2 regions of the Streptomyces sp. NPDC058051 genome follow, and region 1 is predicted to be linked to the other one. Evidence: predicted binding sites of a transcription regulator. Region 1 holds the regulator's gene; the other holds the start of a gene.
The links. The regulator HrcA, encoded in region 1, represses chaperone genes, less so after heat shock. The targets are predictions, from matches to a motif close to TTNGCACTCNGNNNNNCNGAGTGCNAA.
Positions count from the first base shown of each region.

Region 2: a site for HrcA is predicted at 7,667-7,693, ahead of groL (chaperonin GroEL). Genes of this name have one in related genera too.

Region 1 is NZ_JBHVRW010000005.1:343,605-354,563, reverse strand. Features, by position in the region: gene ACFVUT_RS11530 (S41 family peptidase) at 1-1,243, opposite strand, end outside; gene ACFVUT_RS11525 (hypothetical protein) at 1,323-1,856, opposite strand; gene ACFVUT_RS11520 (16S rRNA (uracil(1498)-N(3))-methyltransferase) at 1,940-2,686, opposite strand; gene ACFVUT_RS11515 (nitronate monooxygenase) at 2,683-3,756, opposite strand; gene dnaJ (molecular chaperone DnaJ) at 3,881-5,017, opposite strand; gene hrcA (heat-inducible transcriptional repressor HrcA) at 5,018-6,034, opposite strand; gene ACFVUT_RS11500 (MBL fold metallo-hydrolase) at 6,232-6,954, shown strand; gene ACFVUT_RS11495 (DUF3097 domain-containing protein) at 6,980-7,798, shown strand; gene hemW (radical SAM family heme chaperone HemW) at 8,077-9,318, opposite strand; gene ACFVUT_RS11485 (SpoIIE family protein phosphatase) at 9,404-10,959, opposite strand, start outside.
Region 2 is NZ_JBHVRW010000019.1:75,570-86,528, forward strand. Features, by position in the region: gene ACFVUT_RS26525 (SIS domain-containing protein) at 1-450, opposite strand, end outside; gene ACFVUT_RS26530 (DUF3263 domain-containing protein) at 989-1,207, shown strand; gene otsB (trehalose-phosphatase) at 1,479-2,372, shown strand; gene ACFVUT_RS26540 (trehalose-6-phosphate synthase) at 2,519-3,982, opposite strand; gene ACFVUT_RS26545 (glucosyl-3-phosphoglycerate synthase) at 4,027-4,977, opposite strand; SAM riboswitch class I at 5,131-5,257, shown strand; gene thrC (threonine synthase) at 5,275-6,576, shown strand; gene ACFVUT_RS26555 (MoaD/ThiS family protein) at 6,606-6,884, shown strand; gene ACFVUT_RS26560 (cold-shock protein) at 7,307-7,513, shown strand; gene groL (chaperonin GroEL) at 7,856-9,478, shown strand; gene ACFVUT_RS26570 (hypothetical protein) at 10,007-10,959, opposite strand, start outside.

The DNA.
Region 1 (10,959 bases):
CGCCGCTCTCCCGCTCGACGATCAGTACCCGTCCGTCGTGCGCGGCGACGGCGAACCGGCTGCCGTCCGGGGCCGCTTCCAGGTCGAGCACCCTGCCGATACGGCCCGCGGCGAGGCGACGCGGTGCGGCGCCCGGCGCGGTGCCGGTGGCGGGAGCGCACTCCAGGGCGTCGTCGCCCTCGGCATCGGTGACCCAGACGACGTGCTGGTCGCCGTCGGCCTGGAAGGCGCGGGGCATTCTGGCCCGTACGCCGGGTTCGACCGCGAGTGCCCGGGCCGGTCCCTCGCGGTGGGTGACCCAGTGGACGGCGCCCCGCGTCCCGACGGCGCTGCCGCGGCCCGTACGGTCCGGGGACGCGGAGTCGAAGTTGCTGTCGGCGTGCACGGAGTGGGGCTGGAGGTCGGCCCGCTGGCCGCCCAGCCGGATGTCGACGCGGCGGGGCTCGGCGCCTTCGAGGTCGTCCAGCAGCCACAGTTCACCGGCCGAGGCGTAGCAGACGCGGGTGCCGTCGGTGGTCGCGTGGCGGGCGTAGAACCCCTCGACGCCGGTGTGCCTGCGCAGGTCCGAGCCGTCGGGCCGTGAGGAGTGGACCGCTCCCACGCCGTCGTGGTCCGAGAGGAAGGCGACACGGTCGCCCACCCACATCGGGCATTCGATGTTCCCGTCGAGGTCCTCGTGGAGCCGTACGAACGGTACCGGGCCGTCGGTCACGCCTTCTTCCGCGATCCACAGCTTGCCCGCGGTACCGCCGCGGTATCGCTTCCACGTGGCGGCCTCGCGCCCCATGGTGGCCGAGAGCAGCAGCGCCCGCCCGCCGGGCCCGTACGCGAGGGAGCCGACCGGCCCGTACGGCAGGGTCCGCGCGGGCCCGCCGTCGACCGGGACGGCCCTGGCCCAGCTGCGCCGCAGCGACGCCTGGCCCTGGGTGCTGATGGCCAGTACGTCGCCCTCGGGTGTCCAGCCGCGTACGGAGGTCCGGGCATCGCCCCAGTACGTGAGCCGCTCGGCGGGGCCGCCGTCGACCGGTGCGACATGCACCTCGGGCGCCCCGTCCCGGGTGGACGTCCAGGCGACGCGGGTTCCGTCGGGCGATATCCGCGGATGGGAAACGGGCCGGTTGTCGGCGCTGACGCGCCAGGCTCGGCCGCCGTCCAACGGCGCCAACCAGACGTCGTCCTCGGCGGTGAAGGCGATCACATCGCCCTGGACATGGGGGTATCGGAGGTAGGCAGGCTGCGTCACGGAGATCACCCTAGGCCGCCCGCCTGCTCCGCGTAACCGGGTGGCCGGAGTACGCCGGGCGGCCGGGCACCGGACATCGTCACTTGCCCCAGCGCGATTCGGTCACCGTGACCGTCACGGTGACGGTCGGCCGGGCGGCACCGGCGGCGCCCCTCGGAGGCTGTGCGCGGCCGGCCGGCAAAGCGGCGGTGCAATTGCCGAGCGCATCCGCCCGGAAGACGACCTTCCCGCCGGTCCTGGCGGTCAGGTCGCCGCGCACACAGCGCCCGTCGAGTTCCTGGGTCACCTTGCCGGTGATCGAGATGTCCTGGCCGTTCGCGGTCCTTCCGGCGCAGTCGACGGCCGCGGTCCGGTGCACGGAGGGGGCCGGCGGCGACGCGCCCACGACCCGGTCCCCGTCCATGTCGGCGGTGCAGTTCAGCCACCGCACGTCCACCCCGTTGCGCTCCAGGGCGCTGGTGCCGGTCAGGCCGGTGGTCACGGCGATGGACGCGGAGTTGAGACTGCCCGTCGGCTCACAGGCCACGACCCCTGCGACGGCCGCGCCCGCGAGTGCGGACGCGGCCAGAAAACGACGCGTTCTTCCCTGAGCCCATGCCCTTGATGTCCCCATACGGGCAGCTTCCCACCGTTCCCCCACGGGACGGTAGACGGCTTGCGGTCACCACGGGGCGGCGCAGGCGCACCGGAGGGGGCTCACGCCCAGCGGCCGGTGCGCCCCAGCAGCAGCGCCGTCGCCGCGGTGCCCGCCGTCGAGGTGCGCAGGACGGACGCGCCGAGCCGGCAGACCCGTCCGCCCGCCGCGACGAAGGCCGCCAGTTCGTCCGGAGACACCCCGCCCTCGGGGCCGACGACCAGCACGATCTCGCCCTGGGTGGGGAGTTGGACGGTGGCCAGCGGCTCGCTGTCGTGGCCCCGGTCCTCGTGCAGGACGGCGGCGAAGTCCGCCGTGGCCAGAAGCGCGGCGACCTGTGTGGTCGTCAGCGCGTCCGCCACTTCGGGGAAGCGCACCCGGCGCGACTGCTTGCCCGCCTCCCGGGCGGCGTTGCGCCATTTCGCGAGTGACTTGAGGCCGCGCTCGCCCTTCCACTGCGTGATGCAGCGCGAGGCCTGCCAGGGCACGATCGCGTCGACGCCGGTCTCCGTCATCGTCTCGACGGCGACCTCACCGCGGTCACCCTTGGGCAGGGCCTGGACGACGGTGATGCGGGGTGCGGGCCACGGCTCCTCATGGGCCGTCACCAGACCGGTGACGACGAGGCGGTCCTTGCCCTCGGTGGTCCTGACCACGCCTTCCGTCCAACGGCCGTGGCCGTCCGTCAGCACGACCTCCTCACCGGCGTGCAGCCGCTTCACCGATACGGCGTGCCGTCCCTCGGATCCTTCCAGGACGAACTCGGGCCCTTCGGGGACCTGTTCGACGACGAAGACCGGTGCGGTCACTGCGTACTCCCTGTGCTCACTGCCGTCCGTGCGGCGTCCAGTTCTTCGGCGAGCAGTTCGATCAGCCGGCCGGCCGGCAGCTCGCGTGCCATCCGGTGCCCCTGCCCCGCCCACAGTGCCATGCCCTGGGCGTCACCTGCCGCAGCCGCCGCCTTGCGCAGCCCGGCGGTCAGGTAGTGGACCTGCGGGTAGGCGGCGGGGGCGTAGGGGCCGTGCTCGCGCATGAAGCGGTTGACGAGGCCGCGGGCCGGGCGTCCGGAGAACGCCCGGGTCAGGGCCGTCCGTACGAACAGCGGGTTGGTCAGTGCCCGTTTGTGCAGCGGATGCGCGCCGGACTCGGGGCAGGCGAGGAACGCCGTCCCGAGCTGTGCCGCCTCCGCGCCCGCGGCGAGCACCGCGGCGATCTGGGATCCGCGCATCAGCCCGCCCGCCGCGATGACCGGCACCTGTACGGTCTCGCGGACCTGGGCCACCAGGGAGAGCAGCCCGATCCCGGTGCCGTCGGCCTGCGGGTCGTCGTGGTGGGTGGACTGGTGGCCGCCCGCCTCCACGCCCTGCACGCAGACCGCGTCGGCCCCCGACCACTGGGCGGTCTGGGCCTCCTCGGGCGTGGTGACCGTCACGACGGTGTACGTGCCGGCAGCGGCGAGCGCGTCGAGGGTGTCGCGGGTCGGGCAGCCGAAGGTGAACGAGACGGCCGGGACCGGGTCCTCCAGCAGGATGGCGAGCTTGGCCTCGTAGCCGTCGTCGGCGCCGACGTCCGGGTCGGCGAGCGGGGTCTCGTACCAGGCGGCCTCACCGGCGAGCTGGTGCCGGTACACCTCGACGGCGCTCGGGTCGGCGAGACCGGGCTGCGGCATGAAGAGGTTGACACCGAAGGGCTGACCGGTCAGCCCGCGCAGTTGGGTGATCTCGTGGTACATGCCGTCCGCCGTCTTGTACCCGGCGGCGAGGAAACCCAGTCCGCCCGCCTCGGCGACGGCCGCGACGAGCCCCGGACCGGACACACCTCCCGCCATGGGGGCCTGCACGATCGGATACCGGCAGAGATCGGTCAACAGGGATGACATGACCGCATCGTGTCACGTCCCGTGCATCACGGCGTGCGGGGCCTGCGGTCCGATTTGCCCTCAAACGCGGGACGGGCTCGGCAGGCGAGCCCGTCCCGCGTCGGACGAGGGTGTACGGATGCCGTCAGCGACCGTTGAAGGCGTCCTTCAGCCGGGAGAACAGCCCCTGCTGCCCGGGCTGGAACTGGCCGGTGGGCCGTTCCTCGCCGCGCAGCTTCGCCAGCTCCCGCAGCAGTCGTTCCTGCTCCGGTTCCAGCTTCGTCGGGGTGATCACCTCGACGTGCACGATCAGATCACCGCGCCCACCGCCCCGCAGATGCGTGATGCCGCGCCCGTGCAGCGGCACCGACTGGCCGGACTGGGTGCCGGGCCGGATGTCGACCTCCTCCAGGCCGTCGAGCGTCTCCAACGGCACCTTGGTGCCGAGCGCGCCCGCCGTCATGGGGATGGTGACCGTGCAGTGCAGGTCGTCGCCGCGGCGCTGGAACACCGCGTGCGGCAACTCGTGGATCTCCACGTACAGATCGCCGGCCGGGCCGCCGCCGGGGCCGACCTCGCCCTCGCCCGCGAGCTGGATGCGGGTGCCGTTGTCGACACCGGCGGGGATCTTCACGGTGAGCGTGCGCCGCGACCGGATGCGGCCGTCACCGGCACACTCCGGGCAGGGCGTCGGCACGACCGTGCCGAAGCCCTGGCACTGCGGGCAGGGCCGCGAGGTCATGACCTGGCCCAGGAAGGACCGGGTGACCTGGGAGACCTCGCCGCGACCGCGGCACATGTCACATGTCTGGGCGGAGGTGCCGGGGGCGGCGCCCTCGCCGTTGCACGTCTTGCAGACGACGGCCGTGTCGACCTGGATGTCCTTGGTCGTGCCGAACGCGGCCTCGGCCAGATCGATCTCCAGCCGGATCATCGCGTCCTGGCCGCGCCGGGTGCGCGAACGGGGTCCGCGCTGCGACGACGTACCGAAGAACGCGTCCATGATGTCGGAGAAGTTGCCGAAGCCACCCTGTCCGAATCCGCCCGCGCCACCGCCGCCGGAGGCGGACAGCGGGTCACCGCCGAGGTCGTAGACCTGTTTCTTCTGCGGATCCGACAACACCTCGTAGGCGGCGTTGATCTCCTTGAACCGCTCCTGCGTCTTCGGATCGGGGTTCACATCCGGATGCAGCTCGCGAGCGAGCCGCCGGAATGCCTTCTTGATCTCGTCCTGAGATGCGTCGCGGCGCACGCCGAGTACGGCGTAATAGTCCGTGGCCACTTACGACTCCGCCAGGATCTGTCCGACGTAACGTGCCACTGCGCGTACCGCTCCCATCGTTCCGGGGTAGTCCATGCGGGTCGGTCCGACCACGCCGAGTTTGGCGACTGCTTCGTCGCCCGAACCGTAGCCGACCGTGACGACGGACGTGGAGTTGAGGCCCTCATGGGCGTTCTCGTGCCCGATCCGTACGGTCATGCCCGAGTCCGTGGCCTCGCCGAGCAGCTTCAGCAGCACGACCTGCTCCTCCAATGCCTCCAGCACCGGCCGGATCATCACGGGGAAGTCGTGCCCGAAGCGGGTGAGGTTGGAGGTGCCGCCGATCATCAGCCGCTCCTCCGTCTCCTCGACGAGGGTTTCGAGCAGGGTGGAGAGCACGGTGGACACGGTTCCCCGGTCCTCGCTCTCGAAGGATTCCGGCAGATCCTGCACCAGTTGCGGGACGTCCGTGAAACGGCGTCCGACGACCCGGCTGTTGAGCCGGGCCCGCAGATCGGCGAGAGAGGTCTCACCGAACGGAGCAGGACAGTCGATCATGCGCTGTTCGACCCGGCCGGTGTCCGTGATCAGCACGAGCATCAGCCGGGCGGACGCCAGCGACAGCAGCTCCACATGCCGGACCGTCGACCGGGTCAGCGAGGGGTACTGCACGATGGCGACCTGCCGGGTCAGCTGCGCGAGCAGCCGCACGGTGCGTCCGACGACGTCGTCGAGGTCGACCGCACCGTCGAGGAAATGGTGAATGGCGCGGCGTTCCGGCGACGAGAGCGGCTTGACGCCCGCGAGCCGGTCGACGAAGAGCCGGTACCCCTTGTCCGTGGGGATGCGTCCCGCGCTGGTGTGGGGTTGGGCGATGAAGCCCTCATCCTCCAGCACCGCCATGTCGTTGCGGACGGTGGCCGGGGAGACCCCCAGCTTGTGCCGCTCGGTGAGCGCCTTGGAGCCCACGGGCTCCTCGGTGCCGACATAGTCCTGGACGATGGCGCGCAACACTTCGAGTCTGCGTTCGCTGAGCATCGCGCACACCTCCAGCTGAGTTTCCTCGGTGGTTCTCGGGCCGTTCCTGTTCCGTTCCCAGGAATCCGCCTGGCACTCTGTCCTCACGAGTGCCAGCAACCCCCCGGTCAGTGTACGGCGGCGGAGTGGGGGGCTAGCAAGAGCGACCGGTCACGGTATCGCGGGACTGCGCAGGTCGTTGCCGATAGCGTCCTGGTATGAACGCCTCTTGGGAAGAGTCCGGCTGGGAGCGACTCGGTCACGAAGTGGGCAGACGCCGTCTTCCCGGGTGGGACGCGACCGTCGCGCTGGTCGCCGGAGCGGACGGAGTGCTGCTCTACGACACCGGTTCGACCCTCCGCGAAGGCGTCCGGGTGCGGTCCCAGGCACAGACCCTGCTGGGTCGGAGGGTGACGCATATCGCACTCAGCCACCCCCACTTCGACCATGTCCTGGGCATCGGCGCCTTCTCCGGCGCCCAGGTGTACGGAGCCGTCGGCATGGCCGCCCTGCTGGAGCGCGGGGCGGACGCTCTGCGCGCCGACGCGGTGCGCCACGGAGTGTCCGAGCACGATGCGGCCGAGGCCACCGATGCGCTGGTGGTGCCGCGGCACGAGGTGTGCGGCGAGTGGACGCTCGATCTGGGCGGCGGCCGTCAGGTGCTGCTGGCGAACGTGGGCCCCGCCCACAGCGGTCACGATCTCGCGGTGCTCGTGCCCGGCTCCCCCGCGGTGGTGCTCTGCGGCGACCTGGTCGAGGAGTCCGGTGAACCGCAGGCGGGCCCCGACGCCGTCCCGGCCCGCTGGCCGGCCGCGCTGGACCGGCTGCTGGCGCTGGGTGGCGAGGACGCGGTGTACGTTCCGGGCCACGGGGCGGTGGTGGACGCGGCGTTCGTGCGGAACCAGCGCGACCGGCTGGCCGCACTCTTCGGCGTGTCGTGACACCTGATCGTCCTATCGTCATCCGATGCGCAGCTACCAGCCGGACCTGACCCCGCCGTGGAAGAGGTCCGCCCCCGTTCCCGAGGTCGCCGCCGAGCCCGATCTGGTGGTGGAAGAGGTCTCCACCGGTTTCTGCGGTGCCGTGATCCGCTGCGAGAAGACGGCCCAGGGCCCGACCGTGACCCTGGAGGACCGGTTCGGCAAGCACCGGGTGTTCCCGATGGAGGCGCGCGGCTTCCTCCTGGAAGGCCGGGTGGTCACCCTCGTGCGTCCCTCGGCGGCCGGTCCCGCACGTCCGCTGCGTACCGCCTCGGGGTCGGTCGCGGTACCGGAGGCGCGCGCCCGGGTCGCGCGGGCCGGCCGGATCTACGTGGAGGGCCGCCACGACGCGGAGCTGGTCGAGCGGGTCTGGGGCGACGACCTGCGGATCGAGGGCGTGGTCGTCGAGTACCTGGAGGGCATCGACGACCTCCCGGCCATCGTGCGCGCGTTCTCGCCCGGCCCGGACGCCAGGCTGGGTGTCCTGGTCGACCACCTGGTTCCCGGCTCCAAGGAGTCCCGGATCGCGGACCAGGTGTCGAACCCGGACGTGCTGGTGGTCGGCCACCCCTACATCGACGTGTGGGAGGCGGTGAAGCCGTCGTCCGTGGGCATCGCGGCCTGGCCGGTGGTCCCGCGCGGCCAGGACTGGAAGACGGGCGTGTGCCGCGCGCTGGGCTGGCCGGAGAACACCGGCGCGGCCTGGCAGCGCATCCTGTCCACGGTGCGTTCGTACCGGGATCTGGAACCGTCGCTGCTGGGCTCCGTGGAACATCTCATCGACTTCGTGACGACGGAGGCATAGGGGCCGCTTCGTGACGACGGAGGCATAGCGGTCGCTTCGTGACGACGGAGGCATGGGGGCTGCCGCGGGCGTACCGGGTCCGCGGGGGCGCGTACGGCCCCGCGGGGGCGCGTACCGGCCCGCCGAGACTCGTATGGGGGCGCGTAAAGCCCGTGGAGGCTCGTATCGGGGCGCGTACAGCCCGTGGAGGCTCGTACAGCCCGGCGGGGGCCCATACGGTCTGCGGGGGCGCACAGGGCGTCAGCCGCGGGCGCCTCGTCCCGCACCGGCCCCGGTGCTCAGTCCACCAGGTCCCGGACCACCGCGTCCGCCAGCAGCCGCCCCCGCAGGGTGAGCACCGCTCGCCCTTCGCCGTACGGGGCGCGCTCCAGCAGCCCGTCCTCGACCGCGCGCTCCGCCGCGGCCAGCCCGGTCGGTGCCAGCAGCGACAACGGGCACCCGTCCGCGAGCCGCAGCTCCAGCAGGATCCGCTCGACCCGCCGGTCCTCCAAGGAGAGGATCTCGCGCCCGGCCCCGGGCGACCGTCCCTCGGCCAGGGCCTGCGCATACGCACCCGGATGCTTCACGTTCCACCAGCGCACCCCGCCGACATGGCTGTGCGCTCCGGGGCCGGCGCCCCACCAGTCGGCGCCGCGCCAGTACAACTCGTTGTGCAGGCACCGGCCCTCGGGCGTGCGGGACCAGTTGGACACCTCGTACCAGGAGAAGCCCGCCGCGGCCATCACCTCGTCCGCGATCAGGTACCGGTCCGCGTGGGTGTCGTCGTCGGTCATCGGGACCTCGCCGCGCCGGATCCGCCGGGCCAGCTGTGTGCCCTCCTCGACGATCAGCGCGTACGCCGACACATGGTCGGGCCCCGCCCCGATCGCCGCGTCCAGCGAGGCCCGCCAGTCGTCGTCGGACTCCCCCGGCGTGCCGTAGATCAGGTCGAGGTTGACGTGCTCGAAGCCTGCCTCCCGCGCCTCGGTGACGCACGCCTCGGGCCGCCCCGGCGTATGTGTGCGGTCCAGGATCTTCAGCACGTGCTGCCGGGCGCTCTGCATCCCGAACGAGATCCGGTTGAAGCCGCCCTCCCGCAGCTCGGCCAGATAGGCCGGACCGACGGACTCCGGGTTGGCCTCGGTGGTGATCTCGGCGTCGTCCGCGAGCCCGAACTCGTCGCGGATCGCCCCCAGCATCCGGACCAGGTCCGCGGCGGCCAGCAGGGTCGGTGTGCCACCGCCCACGAAGACCGTACGGACCGGACGCGGATCGTCACCGAGGACCTTGCGGGCCTGGCGGACCTCGCCGATCAGATGGGCGGCGTAGTTGTCGCGGGAGGCCAGCGCACCGCCCGAGCCGCGCAGCTCGGTGGCCGTGTAGGTGTTGAAGTCGCAGTACCCGCAGCGGGTCGCGCAGTAGGGAACGTGCAGGTAGAAGCCGAGAGGCCGGTCGGCGGCGCCTTCCAGGGCATGGCGCGGCAGCGCGCCGTCGTCGGGTACGGGTTCACCATCGGGCAGTACGGAAGGCATACCGCCCATTGTCACTCGCCGCCGAACCGTCCGGTCCCGCCGGGGATCACGGACCGCCACGCCCGCCACGTCCGCCGCGCCCACGCGCCGCCTCTCACCCCGCCTGGAGCACCAGCAGCGCCAGATCGTCGTCGGGCGGCCGCTCGGCGAATTCGTGCACGGCGCGCTTGATCCGGTCCGCGATCCCGTCCGCCGAGAGTCCGGTGCAGTCGGCCAGCGCCTGGGCCAGGCCGTCCTCGTCGTCGAACATCAGCACCCCGGAGCGGCGCTCCGTCACACCGTCCGTGACGCACAGCAGGCTGTCGCCGGGCGCGAGATCGAAGCTCTGGCTCTCGTAGGCGACGTCGTCGAAGATCCCGAGCAGCATCTGCGGCTCGGCGGCCGGGCGCACCTCTCCATCGGGCCGCAGCAGCAGCGGCAGCGGGTGGCCTGCGCTGGCGAGGGTGCAGCGCACGCCACCACCGGGCAGCGGCACGAGTTCGCCGTACAGCAGGGAGAGGAAGCGGGACTGTCCGGTGTCCGCCGTCTGCTGGCCGCCCGCCGCGGCGACCATGAGGGCAGCCGCCTCGGCAGCCTCCATCGCATCGTCGAGGAGCAGTCTGTTGAGCCGGTCCAGCACCTCGCCGACGCCGAAGCCCTCCCGGGCCAGCAGCCGCAGCCAGGGGCGGGCGAGGCCCGTGACGACGGCTGCTTCGGGTCCGCTGCCCTGCACGTCGCCCAGGACGAAGCACCAGCGGTCGCCGGGGCACGGGAAGATGTCGTAGAAGTCACCGCCGACGACGCCGTCGTCGCTGGGCTCGTACACCAGTGAGCTGGTGACACCGGGTATGTCGGCGACCTTGCCGGGCAGCAGGGCGCGTTGCAGGATGCGGCTGATGGTGGCCTGCCGGGTATAGGCGCGGGCGGCGCCGACAGCGAGGCCGACGCGGCGTACGAAGTCCTCGATCAGGGCGGTCACTTCGTCGGGGACGCGTGCCATGTCCTCCCGGCCGAGGAGTACGGCGCCGAGGGTCCGGCCACCCGAGGTGATCCGGTAGGCGAGGGCGGAGGCGGCGCGCCCGTCGGATTCCCCCTCGGCCTCGTCCTCCTCGCTCCCGGGCAGAGAGACGGGCCCGGTGCCCACCCGCTCGGGCAGCCGGATCGGGTCCTGCTCCAGTGCCGCACGCAGTTGCCCGGTCTCGGCCTCGTCCCGGTGCCAGACGCTGGCGAGCCTGGGAACGGCCGAGGGGCCGCCGTTCTCGGGCTCCAGCCAGATCGCGCACCAGTCGGCGAGTCTGGGCACCAATAACTGTCCCGAGAGCGCCGCGACGATGTCCTCGTCGAGCTGGCCCGCGAGCAGGTCCGAGGCTTCGGCGAGGAACGAGAGCGCGCCGCGGCCGGCCCAGTCCGCGTCGTCGCGCAGGGCCCGGCGGGCGCTGGGGGCGAGCAGTTCGGCGGCACGCAGCCCCTGCGGGAGACCGGGTTCTTCCGACGGTTCGGGGAACGGATTCCAGTCGTCGACGGGAAGCCGGGCCCAGACGGTCTTGAGGCCGGTGCGGTAGGTGATGCCCCAGCGCTCGGCGAGGGTGCCGACGAGCTGGAGCCCGCGCCCGTAGTCGTCGGGGTCCTCGGCCTCGGAGTGGGCGGCTCCCGCTGCCGTGTCCGCCGCGC
Region 2 (10,959 bases), on a different contig from region 1:
CAGGCCGGCCCGCAGAAAGGCCAGCGCGGTGGTCGCGAACCGGGTCTGGACGACCGACTCCTCGTCCGCCCAGTCCAGCACGGCGACCGCGTCGGCGGCGTCCATGACCGGCGTCTTCGGGTCGGCGGTCAGCGCGACGGTGGCGACCTTGCCGCGCAGCTCGCGCAGGAGTTCCAGCACCTCGGTCGTCGTACCGGAACGGGTGATCGCCACCACCCGGTCGTACGGCCGGCCGGCCGGGAACTCCGACGAGGCGTACGCGTCCGTCTCGCCCTGTCCGGCCGCCTCGCGCAGCGCCGCGTACGCGATGGCCATGAACCACGAGGTGCCGCACCCGGTGACGGCGACCCGCTCACCCGGCCGCGGCAGCCCGTCGAACGCCGCTCCCGCCTCTGCGGCACGCCGCCAGCAGCCGGGCTGGGTGGCAATTTCTGATGCGGTACGAGACATGCTGGACGGCTCCTTGCGGCGTGGGACGGTGACGATGCGGGCGGTGCGGCACAGCGGCGGCGCAAAGGTTCGGACCATGAAGGGCCTTGCTCCGCAACCTGCTTAGCAGTCGGCGCAGGCCGAGGGCAATGACCTCATGAGCCGTCCGGACACGGGCCCGGCCGCCTCGCCGAACGCCCCGCGGACGCGACGGCGACGGGGGAGCCGGGGCAGCGTACGAGGAGGCGGGGCAGCGTACGAGGAGGCGGGGCGTCGTCCGGCGGCGTTCCGGCCGGGCGATAGATTGGCTGATATGACCGTTCCTCCGAATGGCCCCGCAGCTGCGGACGGCCCCGACGCCACGCGCGGTCCGGACGGTCCTGATGCCATGGGTGGTCCCGACCTCGCGGGTGGTCCCGACGCCACAGACGGTCCCGACGCCACAGACGGTCCCGACGCCACGGACGGTCCCGACGCCACGGACGGTCCCGATGCCACGGGCAGTCCCGACCTCGTCGGCGGTCCCGACGTCGCGGGCAGCTCCACCGGACCCGTCGGCCTGTCCGACCGCGACCGTGCCGTGCTCGCCGTCGAACGGCAGTCGTGGGCCGGGCCCGGAGCGAAGGAGCGCGCGATCCGCGAACAGCTCGGCATCTCGCCCACGCGCTACTACCAGCTGCTGAACGCGCTGCTCGACGACGTGCGCGCGCTGGCGGAGGACCCGGTGACGGTGAACCGCCTGCGCCGGGTCCGCGACGCGCGACGGGGACGCCGCTGACGGGATGCCGTCCCGCCCCGTGGCTGCCCCGGCAGACCACCCGTGCCCCGGCAAGGCCGGCCCCTGCCCCGGCCAGCCGCCCCTGTCCCTACAGGCTGCCCCTGTCCCGCCAGGCCGCTCCTTGTCCCTGCCCCGGATTCCCCCGACCCGGATTCCGTCGACCCGGATTCCCCCGACCCGGATTCCGTCGACCCGGTTTCCGTCGGTCCAGGCTGCCCTTGGGGCCGCCGGAGGCGCGACCGACGCCGTGTCGCCGCTATAGGCTCGGCTCATGGGCAGCAACCCGCACGTACCCGCGCCGAGCGAGATCCCGTCCGAGCTCCCCACCCCCAGCACCCCACCCGGCCGAGAAGCCCTTGCCGCGATCCTCGCCCGCCCGGACCGCGCCGTCATCGCGCTCGATTTCGACGGGACGCTGGCCGACATCGTCCCGGACCCCGAACAGGCCCGCGCCCACCCGGGCGCGGTCGGGGCCCTGGCGGCCCTCGCCCCGCACGTGGCCTCCATCGCCGTGATCACCGGCCGCCCGGCCGGCGTCGCGGTCCGGCACGGCGGGTTCGCCGGGGTGTCGGGACTCGATCACCTCGTCGTCCTCGGCCACTACGGCGCCGAACGCTGGGACGCCGCGACCGGCACCGTCGACACCCCCGCCCCGCACCCCGGCATCGCCGCGGTGCGTGCCGAACTCCCGGGCGTGCTCGACCGGTTCGACGCGTGGCGCGGCACGTGGATCGAGGAGAAGGGCCAGGCGCTCGCCGTCCACACCCGCCGCGCCGCCGACCCGCAGGCGGCGTTCGAGGCCCTGCGCACCCCGCTCGGTGAACTCGCAGCCCGGCACGGTCTGATCGTCGAACCGGGCCGCCTGGTCCTGGAGTTGCGCCCGCCGGGCACGGACAAGGGTGTGGCGCTTGCGCGGTACGTCCGGGAGACGGGGGCCGAGTCCGTCCTGTACGCGGGCGACGACCTGGGCGACCTCGCCGCGTACGCCGCGGTGGAGAAGCTCCGTGCCGAGGGCCCCGACGGCATCCCCGGCCTGCTGGTGTGCAGCGGCAGCGCCGAAGTGCCCGAACTGGCCGAACGGGCCGATCTGCTGCTGAACGGCCCGGAAGCCGTCGTCGGATTCCTGGCGGCCCTCGCCCACCGCCTCCAGCCGGGCCCTTCCTGACGCGTGGCGCCGTCCACCGTCCGTCGGGCCGTCCCTGACGCGTCGCGCCGTCCGCCCACAGCAGACGGCGGACGGGATCCGCCGGTCACGGACGCAGACACGGGCACGGGTACGGGCACGGGTACGGGTACGGCCCCCGCCCCCGCTCACTCCCGGCGCAACGCGTCCAGCTGGTCCAGGAACCACTGTTGCGGCGGCAGTGCCACCGCAGCCGCGGCCAGCCGTTCCGTGCGGGCGGCCCGTTCGTCGTCCGCCATCGTCAGCGCCTCGTGCAGCGCGGACGCTGTCGCGGACACGTCGTACGGGTTCACCACGACCGCGTCGCTGCCCAGCTCCTCGTACGCCCCCGCCTCCCGTGACAGCACGAGGGCACAGCCGTGGTCGGAGACGACCGGGACCTCCTTGGCGACCAGGTTCATGCCGTCGCGGATCGGGTTGACGAGTGCCACGTCGGCCAGCCGGTACGCGGCGAGCGAGCGGGCGAAGTCGTCCTTGACGTGGAGCACGACCGGGGTCCAGCCCGCCGTGCCGTACACCGCGTTGATCTCGTCGGCGACCCGCTGCACCTCAACCGTGTAGTCGCGGTACACCGCCAGGTCCTGGCGCGAGGGATAGGCGAAGGCGACATGGACGACGCGCTCACGCCATTCCGGCCGCTCCTCCAGGAGTGCGCGGTAGGCGAGCAGGCCGCGCACGATGTTCTTGGACAGCTCTGTCCGGTCCACGCGTACGATCGTCCTCCGCCCCGGGCCGATCTGCTCGCGCAGCGCCGCCATCCGCTCGTCCACGTCCGCCTCGTGCGCGCGCTCGCGCAGGAATTCCGCGTCCGCGCCGAGCCCGTGCACTCCGATCCTGGTCTGTCCGGTGCCGCCCAGGATCTCCGCGCAGCAGCCGGTGAACGCGTCCGCCCAGCGCCGGGTCAGGAAGGCCGCCCGGTCCGCGCCCAGGATGCCGCGCAGCACCTGCTCGGCGATGTCGTCGGGGAGCAGCCGGAAGTAGTCGGCGGGCGCCCACGGGGTGTGCGAGAAGTGGCCGATCCGCACGTCCGGGCGGAGCTCGCGGAGCATGCCGGGCACCAGCGCCAGGTGGTAGTCCTGCACCAGCACCGCCGCGCCCTGCCCCGCCTCCTCGGCGAGCGCCTCGGCGAAGGCCCGGTTGTACGCCTCGAACGACGCCCACTGCCGCCGGAACTCCGCGTCGAACACCGGCTCCAGCGGTGTCTGGTACAGCATGTGGTGGACGAACCAGAGCACGGAGTTCGCGATGCCGTTGTACGCGTCGGCGTGCACGGCCGCGTCGATGTCGAGCATCCGTACGCCCTGCTCACCGACCCCGCGCCGGACCGCTTCCCGGTCCCCGTCACCGAGCGCGGCGCACACCCACAGCTTGTCCTTGACGGCGCTCAGCCCGGAGACGAGCCCGCCGCCGCCGCGCTTCGCGTCGAGCGTCCCGTCCACGGCGAGGCTGTACGAGACCGGGCCGCGGTTGGACGCGACGAGGACCTGCGCAGCGGACCGGGCCCCGGACGAGGCATCGGGCCGGGCCCCGGACAAGGCTTCGGACGGGGCTTCGGACAAGGCTTCGGACGGGGCTTCGTGCTCGGAGACCATGTTGCGGAATCTAGCCCGATCACGAACCGCCCAAACGTGCGAAGTCAGGCCGCGCGGCGCGAGACGTACTCCTCGATCTCACGCATCGGGGGTCGTTCCTCGGTGTCCACCGCATGGGTGTGCGGGACGAAGCCGTCCTCGCCGCGTTCGAACTGGGTGAGCGACGGCCGTACTAAGTGACCCCGGGAAAGTCGGAGTTGCGCGGTCCGGTAGATGGCCGCCGCCATCCGGCCGAGGGCCTGGCCGTCCTGGTGGCGGTGTCTGCGCACCCCCACGTCGACCTGGGCCAGTGCGTCCAGGCCCACCGTGTGCAGCGCGTCGACCAGGAGTCCCAGCTCCACTCCGTAGCCGACGGGGAAGGGAAGCCGTTCGAGGAGGGAGCGGCGCACCGCGTACTCGCCGCCCAGCGGCTGGACGAAACCGGCCAGCTGCGGCCAGTGCAGATTGAGCAGGGGGCGGGCCACCAGTTCCGTGACGCGACCGCCCTGACCGGCGGTGTCGCCGAAGGGGCGGTCGTACATCGCCTTGACGAACTGCACGTCCGGTTCGGTCAGGAGCGGGCCGACGATGCCGGAGACGAAGTCCGCCGAGAAGTCCTTCAGATCGGCGTCGACGTACGCGACGATGTCACCCCCGGTCACCAGCAGCGACCGCCACAGGACCTCGCCCTTCCCGGGCACGGCGGGTATCCGGGGGAGTATCGCGTCCCGGTGCACCACCCGGGCGCCGGCCTCCCGGGCCACCCGCGCGGTGGCGTCCGTGGAACCGGAGTCGATCACCACGAGTTCGTCGACGAGACGGACCTTCTCCATCAGCTCGCGCCGGATCGTCGCGACGATCTCGCCGACCGTCGCCTCCTCGTTCAGCGCGGGCAGGACGACGCTCACGCTCCCGCGACGCGGCTCCCGGGCCTTGGCGGCGAGCAGCCGGTCCAGCGGGCGGTCGGTGGCGGACCAGGAACGCCTGGCCAGCCAGTGTTCGACCTCTTCCAGCACGCTCGATACTCCCTGTATGTGATCCATCTCGCGGTTCGGACGACTATCTCAACAGTCCGGTGCTTCGGTTACAGTCTTGAACAACGCGGATGACCCTCGCATGTCGGGGTCCGTCCGCCGAAAAACGCCTGGATCGACGATCCAGTGCCATAGCGCTCATCCAGAGGGACTGAGGGAACGGCCCGTTGAAGTCCCGGCAACCCTCCTGCCGACCGCGAGGTCAGGTGGGGAAGGTGCCAATTCCGTCTCGTGGCGAAATGCGTCGCGAGGAAGATGAGGAGAAAGGGCCTCGCCACCATGGCTGCGCAGACTGTTGCAGTAAGCACCAATTCTTCCGACGACGCTGTCGATCTCGGCCCCGCCGCGGCGCTTTCCTGTCGCGAGTGCGGCGAGCGTTTCGAGCTCGGCCCCCTCTTCGCCTGTGCGTCCTGTTTCGGGCCGCTCGAAGTGGCGTACGACCTGCCGAGCGGCTCTCCCGACGAGCTGAAGAAGCGCATCGAGGCCGGACCGAACAACATCTGGCGTTACGCGCCGCTGCTGCCGGTCCCCGCCGATGTCGCGGACAAGCCCAACATCAACCCCGGCTTCACCAAGCTGGTCAAGGCCGACAACCTCGCCCGCGAGCTGGGCGTCACCGGCGGCCTGTACGTGAAGGACGACTCCGGCAACCCGACGCACTCCTTCAAGGACCGTGTCGTCGCCATCGCCGTCGAGGCCGCCCGCGCCTTCGGTTTCACCACGCTCTCCTGCTCCTCCACCGGCAACCTCGCCGGTGCGGTGGGTGCCGCCGCCGCCCGCGCCGGCTTCCGCTCCTGCGTGTTCATCCCGCACGACCTGGAGCAGGGCAAGGTCGTCATGGCCGCGGTGTACGGCGGCGAGCTGGTCGGCATCGAGGGCAATTACGACGACGTCAACCGCTTCTGCTCGGAGCTCATCGGCGACCCGCTCGGCGAGGGCTGGGGCTTCGTCAACGTCAACCTGCGCCCGTACTACGGCGAGGGTTCCAAGACCCTGGCGTACGAGATCTGCGAGCAGCTCGGCTGGCGGCTGCCCGACCAGATCGTCATCCCGATCGCGTCCGGATCGCAGCTCACGAAGATCGACAAGGGGCTGCAGGAACTGATCAGGCTCGGCCTCGTCGAGGACAAGCCCTACAAGATCTTCGGCGCCCAGGCCGAGGGCTGCTCCCCCGTCTCCACCGCCTTCAAGGCCGGACACGACGTCGTACGGCCCCAGAAGCCGAACACCATCGCCAAGTCCCTGGCGATCGGCAACCCGGCCGACGGGCCGTACGTCCTGGACATCGCCCGCCGCACTGGCGGTGCGGTCGAGGACGTCGACGACGAGCAGGTCGTCGACGCCATCAAGCTGCTGGCGCGCACCGAGGGCATCTTCGCGGAGACGGCGGGCGGGGTGACGGTCGGTGTGACGAAGAAGCTCATCGAGGCGGGCCTGCTCGACCCGACGCTGACCACCGTCGTCCTCAACACCGGCGACGGCCTCAAGACCCTGGACGCGGTGGCCGCGACCTCGCAGGCGACCGCGACGATCCGGCCGAGCCTGGACGCCTTCCGCGCCGCCGGCCTCGCCGGCAGCTGACCACCCGAGACTGAAGAAAGGCACCCCTCATGAGCGTCAAGGTCCGCATCCCCACCATTCTCCGCACCTACACGGGCGGCCAGGCCGAGGTCCCGGCCGAGGGCGCGACCCTCTCCCAGGTCATCGAGTCCCTGGAGCAGAACCACCCCGGCATCGCCGCCCGCGTCCTGGACGACCAGGGCAAGCTGCGCCGCTTCGTGAACGTGTACGTCAACGACGACGACGTGCGCTTCGAGGGCGGCCTGGAGACGGCGACGCCGGACGGCGCCGGGATCTCGATCATCCCGGCTGTGGCGGGCGGCTGCTGACCGCCTTTCCGGCCTGACAGCGATATCGGAATTGCCCCCTCTGCGAGAGAAGCGGAGGGGGCAATTCTGCATGGTTGAGCGCGGTAGAGTGTGGGAAGTCCCCCCAGCTGCTCGCGCCGCCCGCAGATAAGAATGCGCCTGGCCGCGACAAGAAGCAGCCAAAGTGTGCGATCTCCATGCGCCAAAAGTCACCTTTGCCCGGCCCGACTTGCCCAGGAATATTATGAATTCCTCATATTCGGGCGATCGGTGCGGCTCAGAATTCTCGTCCGATTGACCTGTTGCAGAGGGCAGTTGGGCAGATACATTCAGCCGCGGTCGACGCGTTCCGGCGCACACACCCTCCCCTGACGGGGGGTGAGTTCTGACCCGGGTCCGCGAAGTGCGGTCCTGCGCAAGGGCCAGTAATAGGGGAGTTAGGCATGGCTCAGGGCACCGTCAAGTGGTTCAACGCGGAGAAGGGGTACGGCTTCATCGCGGTCGACGGTGGTGCGGATGTTTTCGTCCACTACAGTGCGATCCAGATGGACGGCTACCGCACCCTCGAAGAGGGTCAGCGAGTTGAGTTCGAGATCTCGCAGGGCCAGAAGGGGCCGCAGGCGGACATGGTCAAGCTCGCCGTCGGCTGAGTTCGGCGCGGTCGGCCAACGACACCACTCACGCGCGGAGGGCCCGTACCCCAGAGGTACGGGCCCTCCGCGCGTCCGCGTCCGCGCGTGGTGTCGTCCGCGTCCGCGCGTGCGTGTCGCTTGGCCGACGTCGTCCACATCCCGAAGGGGACGCTTGCACTCTCCGGGGTCGAGTGCTAATCATTGGCGTTAGCACTCTCCAGGTGAGAGTGACAGAACTTGGACCGGGCCGGTGAGGCCCGCAGGTCCGGTGGGGCAAGGAACCACCGGTCACGCAGGCCGTCCGTCGCGGGCGCCACTCGGTCCGGAGCAATCCACCCCTGTCCGGGAGGACCACTTCACATGGCCAAGATCATCGCGTTCGACGAGGAGGCCCGGCGCGGTCTCGAGCGCGGCATGAACCAGCTCGCCGACGCCGTCAAGGTCACCCTTGGCCCCAAGGGTCGCAACGTCGTCCTTGAGAAGAAGTGGGGCGCCCCCACGATCACCAACGATGGTGTGTCCATCGCCAAGGAGATCGAGCTGGAGGACCCGTACGAGAAGATCGGTGCGGAGCTGGTCAAGGAGGTCGCCAAGAAGACGGACGACGTCGCCGGCGACGGTACGACCACCGCCACCGTTCTCGCCCAGGCGCTCGTGCGCGAGGGCCTTCGCAACGTCGCCGCGGGTGCCAACCCGATGGCTCTCAAGCGGGGTATCGAGAAGGCCGTCGAGGCCGTCTCCGCCGCCCTCCTGGAGCAGGCCAAGGACGTGGAGACCAAGGAGCAGATCGCTTCGACCGCCTCCATCTCCGCCGCCGACACCCAGATCGGCGAGCTCATCGCCGAGGCCATGGACAAGGTCGGCAAGGAAGGCGTCATCACCGTCGAGGAGTCCCAGACCTTCGGTCTGGAGCTGGAGCTCACCGAGGGTATGCGCTTCGACAAGGGCTACATCTCGGCGTACTTCGCCACCGACATGGAGCGTATGGAGGCGTCCCTCGACGACCCGTACATCCTGATCGTCAGCTCCAAGGTCAGCAACGTGAAGGACCTCCTTCCGCTGCTGGAGAAGGTCATGCAGTCCGGCAAGCCGCTGCTGATCATCGCCGAGGACGTCGAGGGCGAGGCCCTGTCGACCCTGCTCGTGAACAAGATCAAGGGTGTCTTCAAGTCCGTCGCCGTCAAGGCGCCCGGATTCGGTGACCGCCGCAAGGCCATGCTCGGCGACATCGCCATCCTCACCGGTGGCACCGTCATCTCCGAGGAGGTCGGCCTCAAGCTGGAGAACGCCGGTCTCGACCTGCTCGGCCGCGCCCGCAAGGTCGTCATCACCAAGGACGAGACCACGATCGTCGACGGCTCCGGTGACACCGACCAGGTTCAGGGTCGTGTCAACCAGATCCGTGCCGAGATCGAGAACTCCGACTCGGACTACGACCGCGAGAAGCTCCAGGAGCGCCTCGCGAAGCTGGCCGGCGGCGTGGCCGTCATCAAGGCCGGTGCCGCGACCGAGGTCGAGCTCAAGGAGCGCAAGCACCGCATCGAGGACGCGGTGCGCAACGCCAAGGCCGCCGTCGAGGAGGGCATCGTCGCCGGTGGTGGCGTGGCTCTGCTCCAGGCCTCGGCCGTCTTCGAGAAGCTGGAGCTCTCGGGTGACGAGGCGACCGGCGCCAACGCCGTCAAGCTGGCGCTGGAGGCCCCGCTGAAGCAGATCGCCGTCAACGGTGGTCTTGAGGGCGGCGTCGTCGTCGAGAAGGTGCGCAACCTGGCCGTCGGCCACGGTCTGAACGCCGCGACCGGCGAGTACGTCGACATGATCGCCGAGGGCATCCTCGACCCGGCGAAGGTCACGCGCTCCGCCCTGCAGAACGCCGCGTCCATCGCCGCTCTGTTCCTCACCACCGAGGCCGTCATCGCCGACAAGCCGGAGAAGGCATCCGCGGGCGCCCCGGGCGGCATGCCGGGCGGTGACATGGACTTCTGATCCTGACGGATCGGCAGTTCCTGTACAGCTGTAACGCCTCGGCCCCTGGAGCCGACGGGGAAACCGTCGGTTGATGCGGGCCCTGGCACGACGTCGGCTCCCAAGACCCTGTTGTGGTCCTGGGGGCCGACGTTGTCGTATGGGCAGCGGTTCAGCCGCGGGTCAGGTCCTTGTAGGTCGGCCACGGGGTCTCTTCGCCCCGCCGAACCGAAGCTCGACGGGGCGAAGAGACTCGCATCGACCAACCCCCGCGTCGACCAACCCCCGCATCGATCAACCCTCGGATCGATCACCAGCATCCCAACTGGTTCCGGGGGCCGATGCGTTGCGTTGCGTTGCGCTGCGTTGCGTTGCGCTGCGATGCGATGCGTTGCGATGTGCACGCGGTGCGGTGCGGTGCTGCGCTGTGCTGTGCTGACGGTAGCCACGATGCCCGCCGGAGCATCGTGCGTGTGCGATGCCCCACCCCAAGGGAGCATCACCCACTCGGCCCGTCCTCACGGATGCATCCGCTCCGGACAGGCCGTCCTACGGCAGCCGGTCGAGGAGCCAGCCGCACAGCTCCTCCGTCACGAGGGTGTGCCCCTCGTTGCGGGACGCGAACGTGAACTCGTCCAGTCCGCCGGCCTCCGGCGGAAGCGCGGAGATGTCCTTGTACAGCTCCTCGTCCGTGTCCAGGTCGCCGACGTCGACCGCGCTGACGGCCGGGACGAAGCAGTGCGAGCGGATCCGTACGTCGGTCTTGAACCCGAGGAAGGAACTGAGGGCGTTGAGGCCGTCGGCGAGGATGCCGAACCCTTCCAGCGAACCGCCGGGTGCGCCGTCGATCGACGGCAGCCCGGCCGTGCGCACCTCGTTGGTCTTCAGCGTCACCACCCGCAGCTTGGCGACGAGTTCGTTGTCGCCGGGGGCCTGGGTGTAGAGCTTGGTGCCCATGACCGACAGGCCCTTGCCCTCCAGGGCCAGTTCGCCGGCCCGTACGTCGGTGCCGACACCGTCGGCCCTGCCGTTGGCGACCCCGATCAGCCGCGGTCGGCGCGGCCATTCGCCGACGGCCGCCATCTCCGCGAGGAACGCCGCGCGCTCGTCGCTCTGGTCCGGTGTCCCGTCCCACTTCTCGATGTGCCGCCACAGCAGCTGACGGGCGGCCGGACTGTTGATCTGGTCGGAGAACCGGCTGTCGAGATCCTTGATGTAGTGCGCGAACGCCTGGAGCGCGAGGGGGATCCAGGCGCCGCGGTGCGGGCTGTCGTACGAGAAGTACACCGCCGTCTGGTGGTCGATGCCCTCGCTCTCCATCTTGGCGAGCGCGTGCCGGGTGACGAGCCCGCCCATGCTGAACCCGCCGACGGCCAGCGGTGTGTCGCCCTGCCGCTCCGCGATCGCCTGGTGGATCGCCGCCTGCGCGGTCCTGGAGTTCTCCAGGACCGACGCACTGCGCTCATGGAAGCCGAGCAGGATCACGTCGTGTCCCCGTCGGC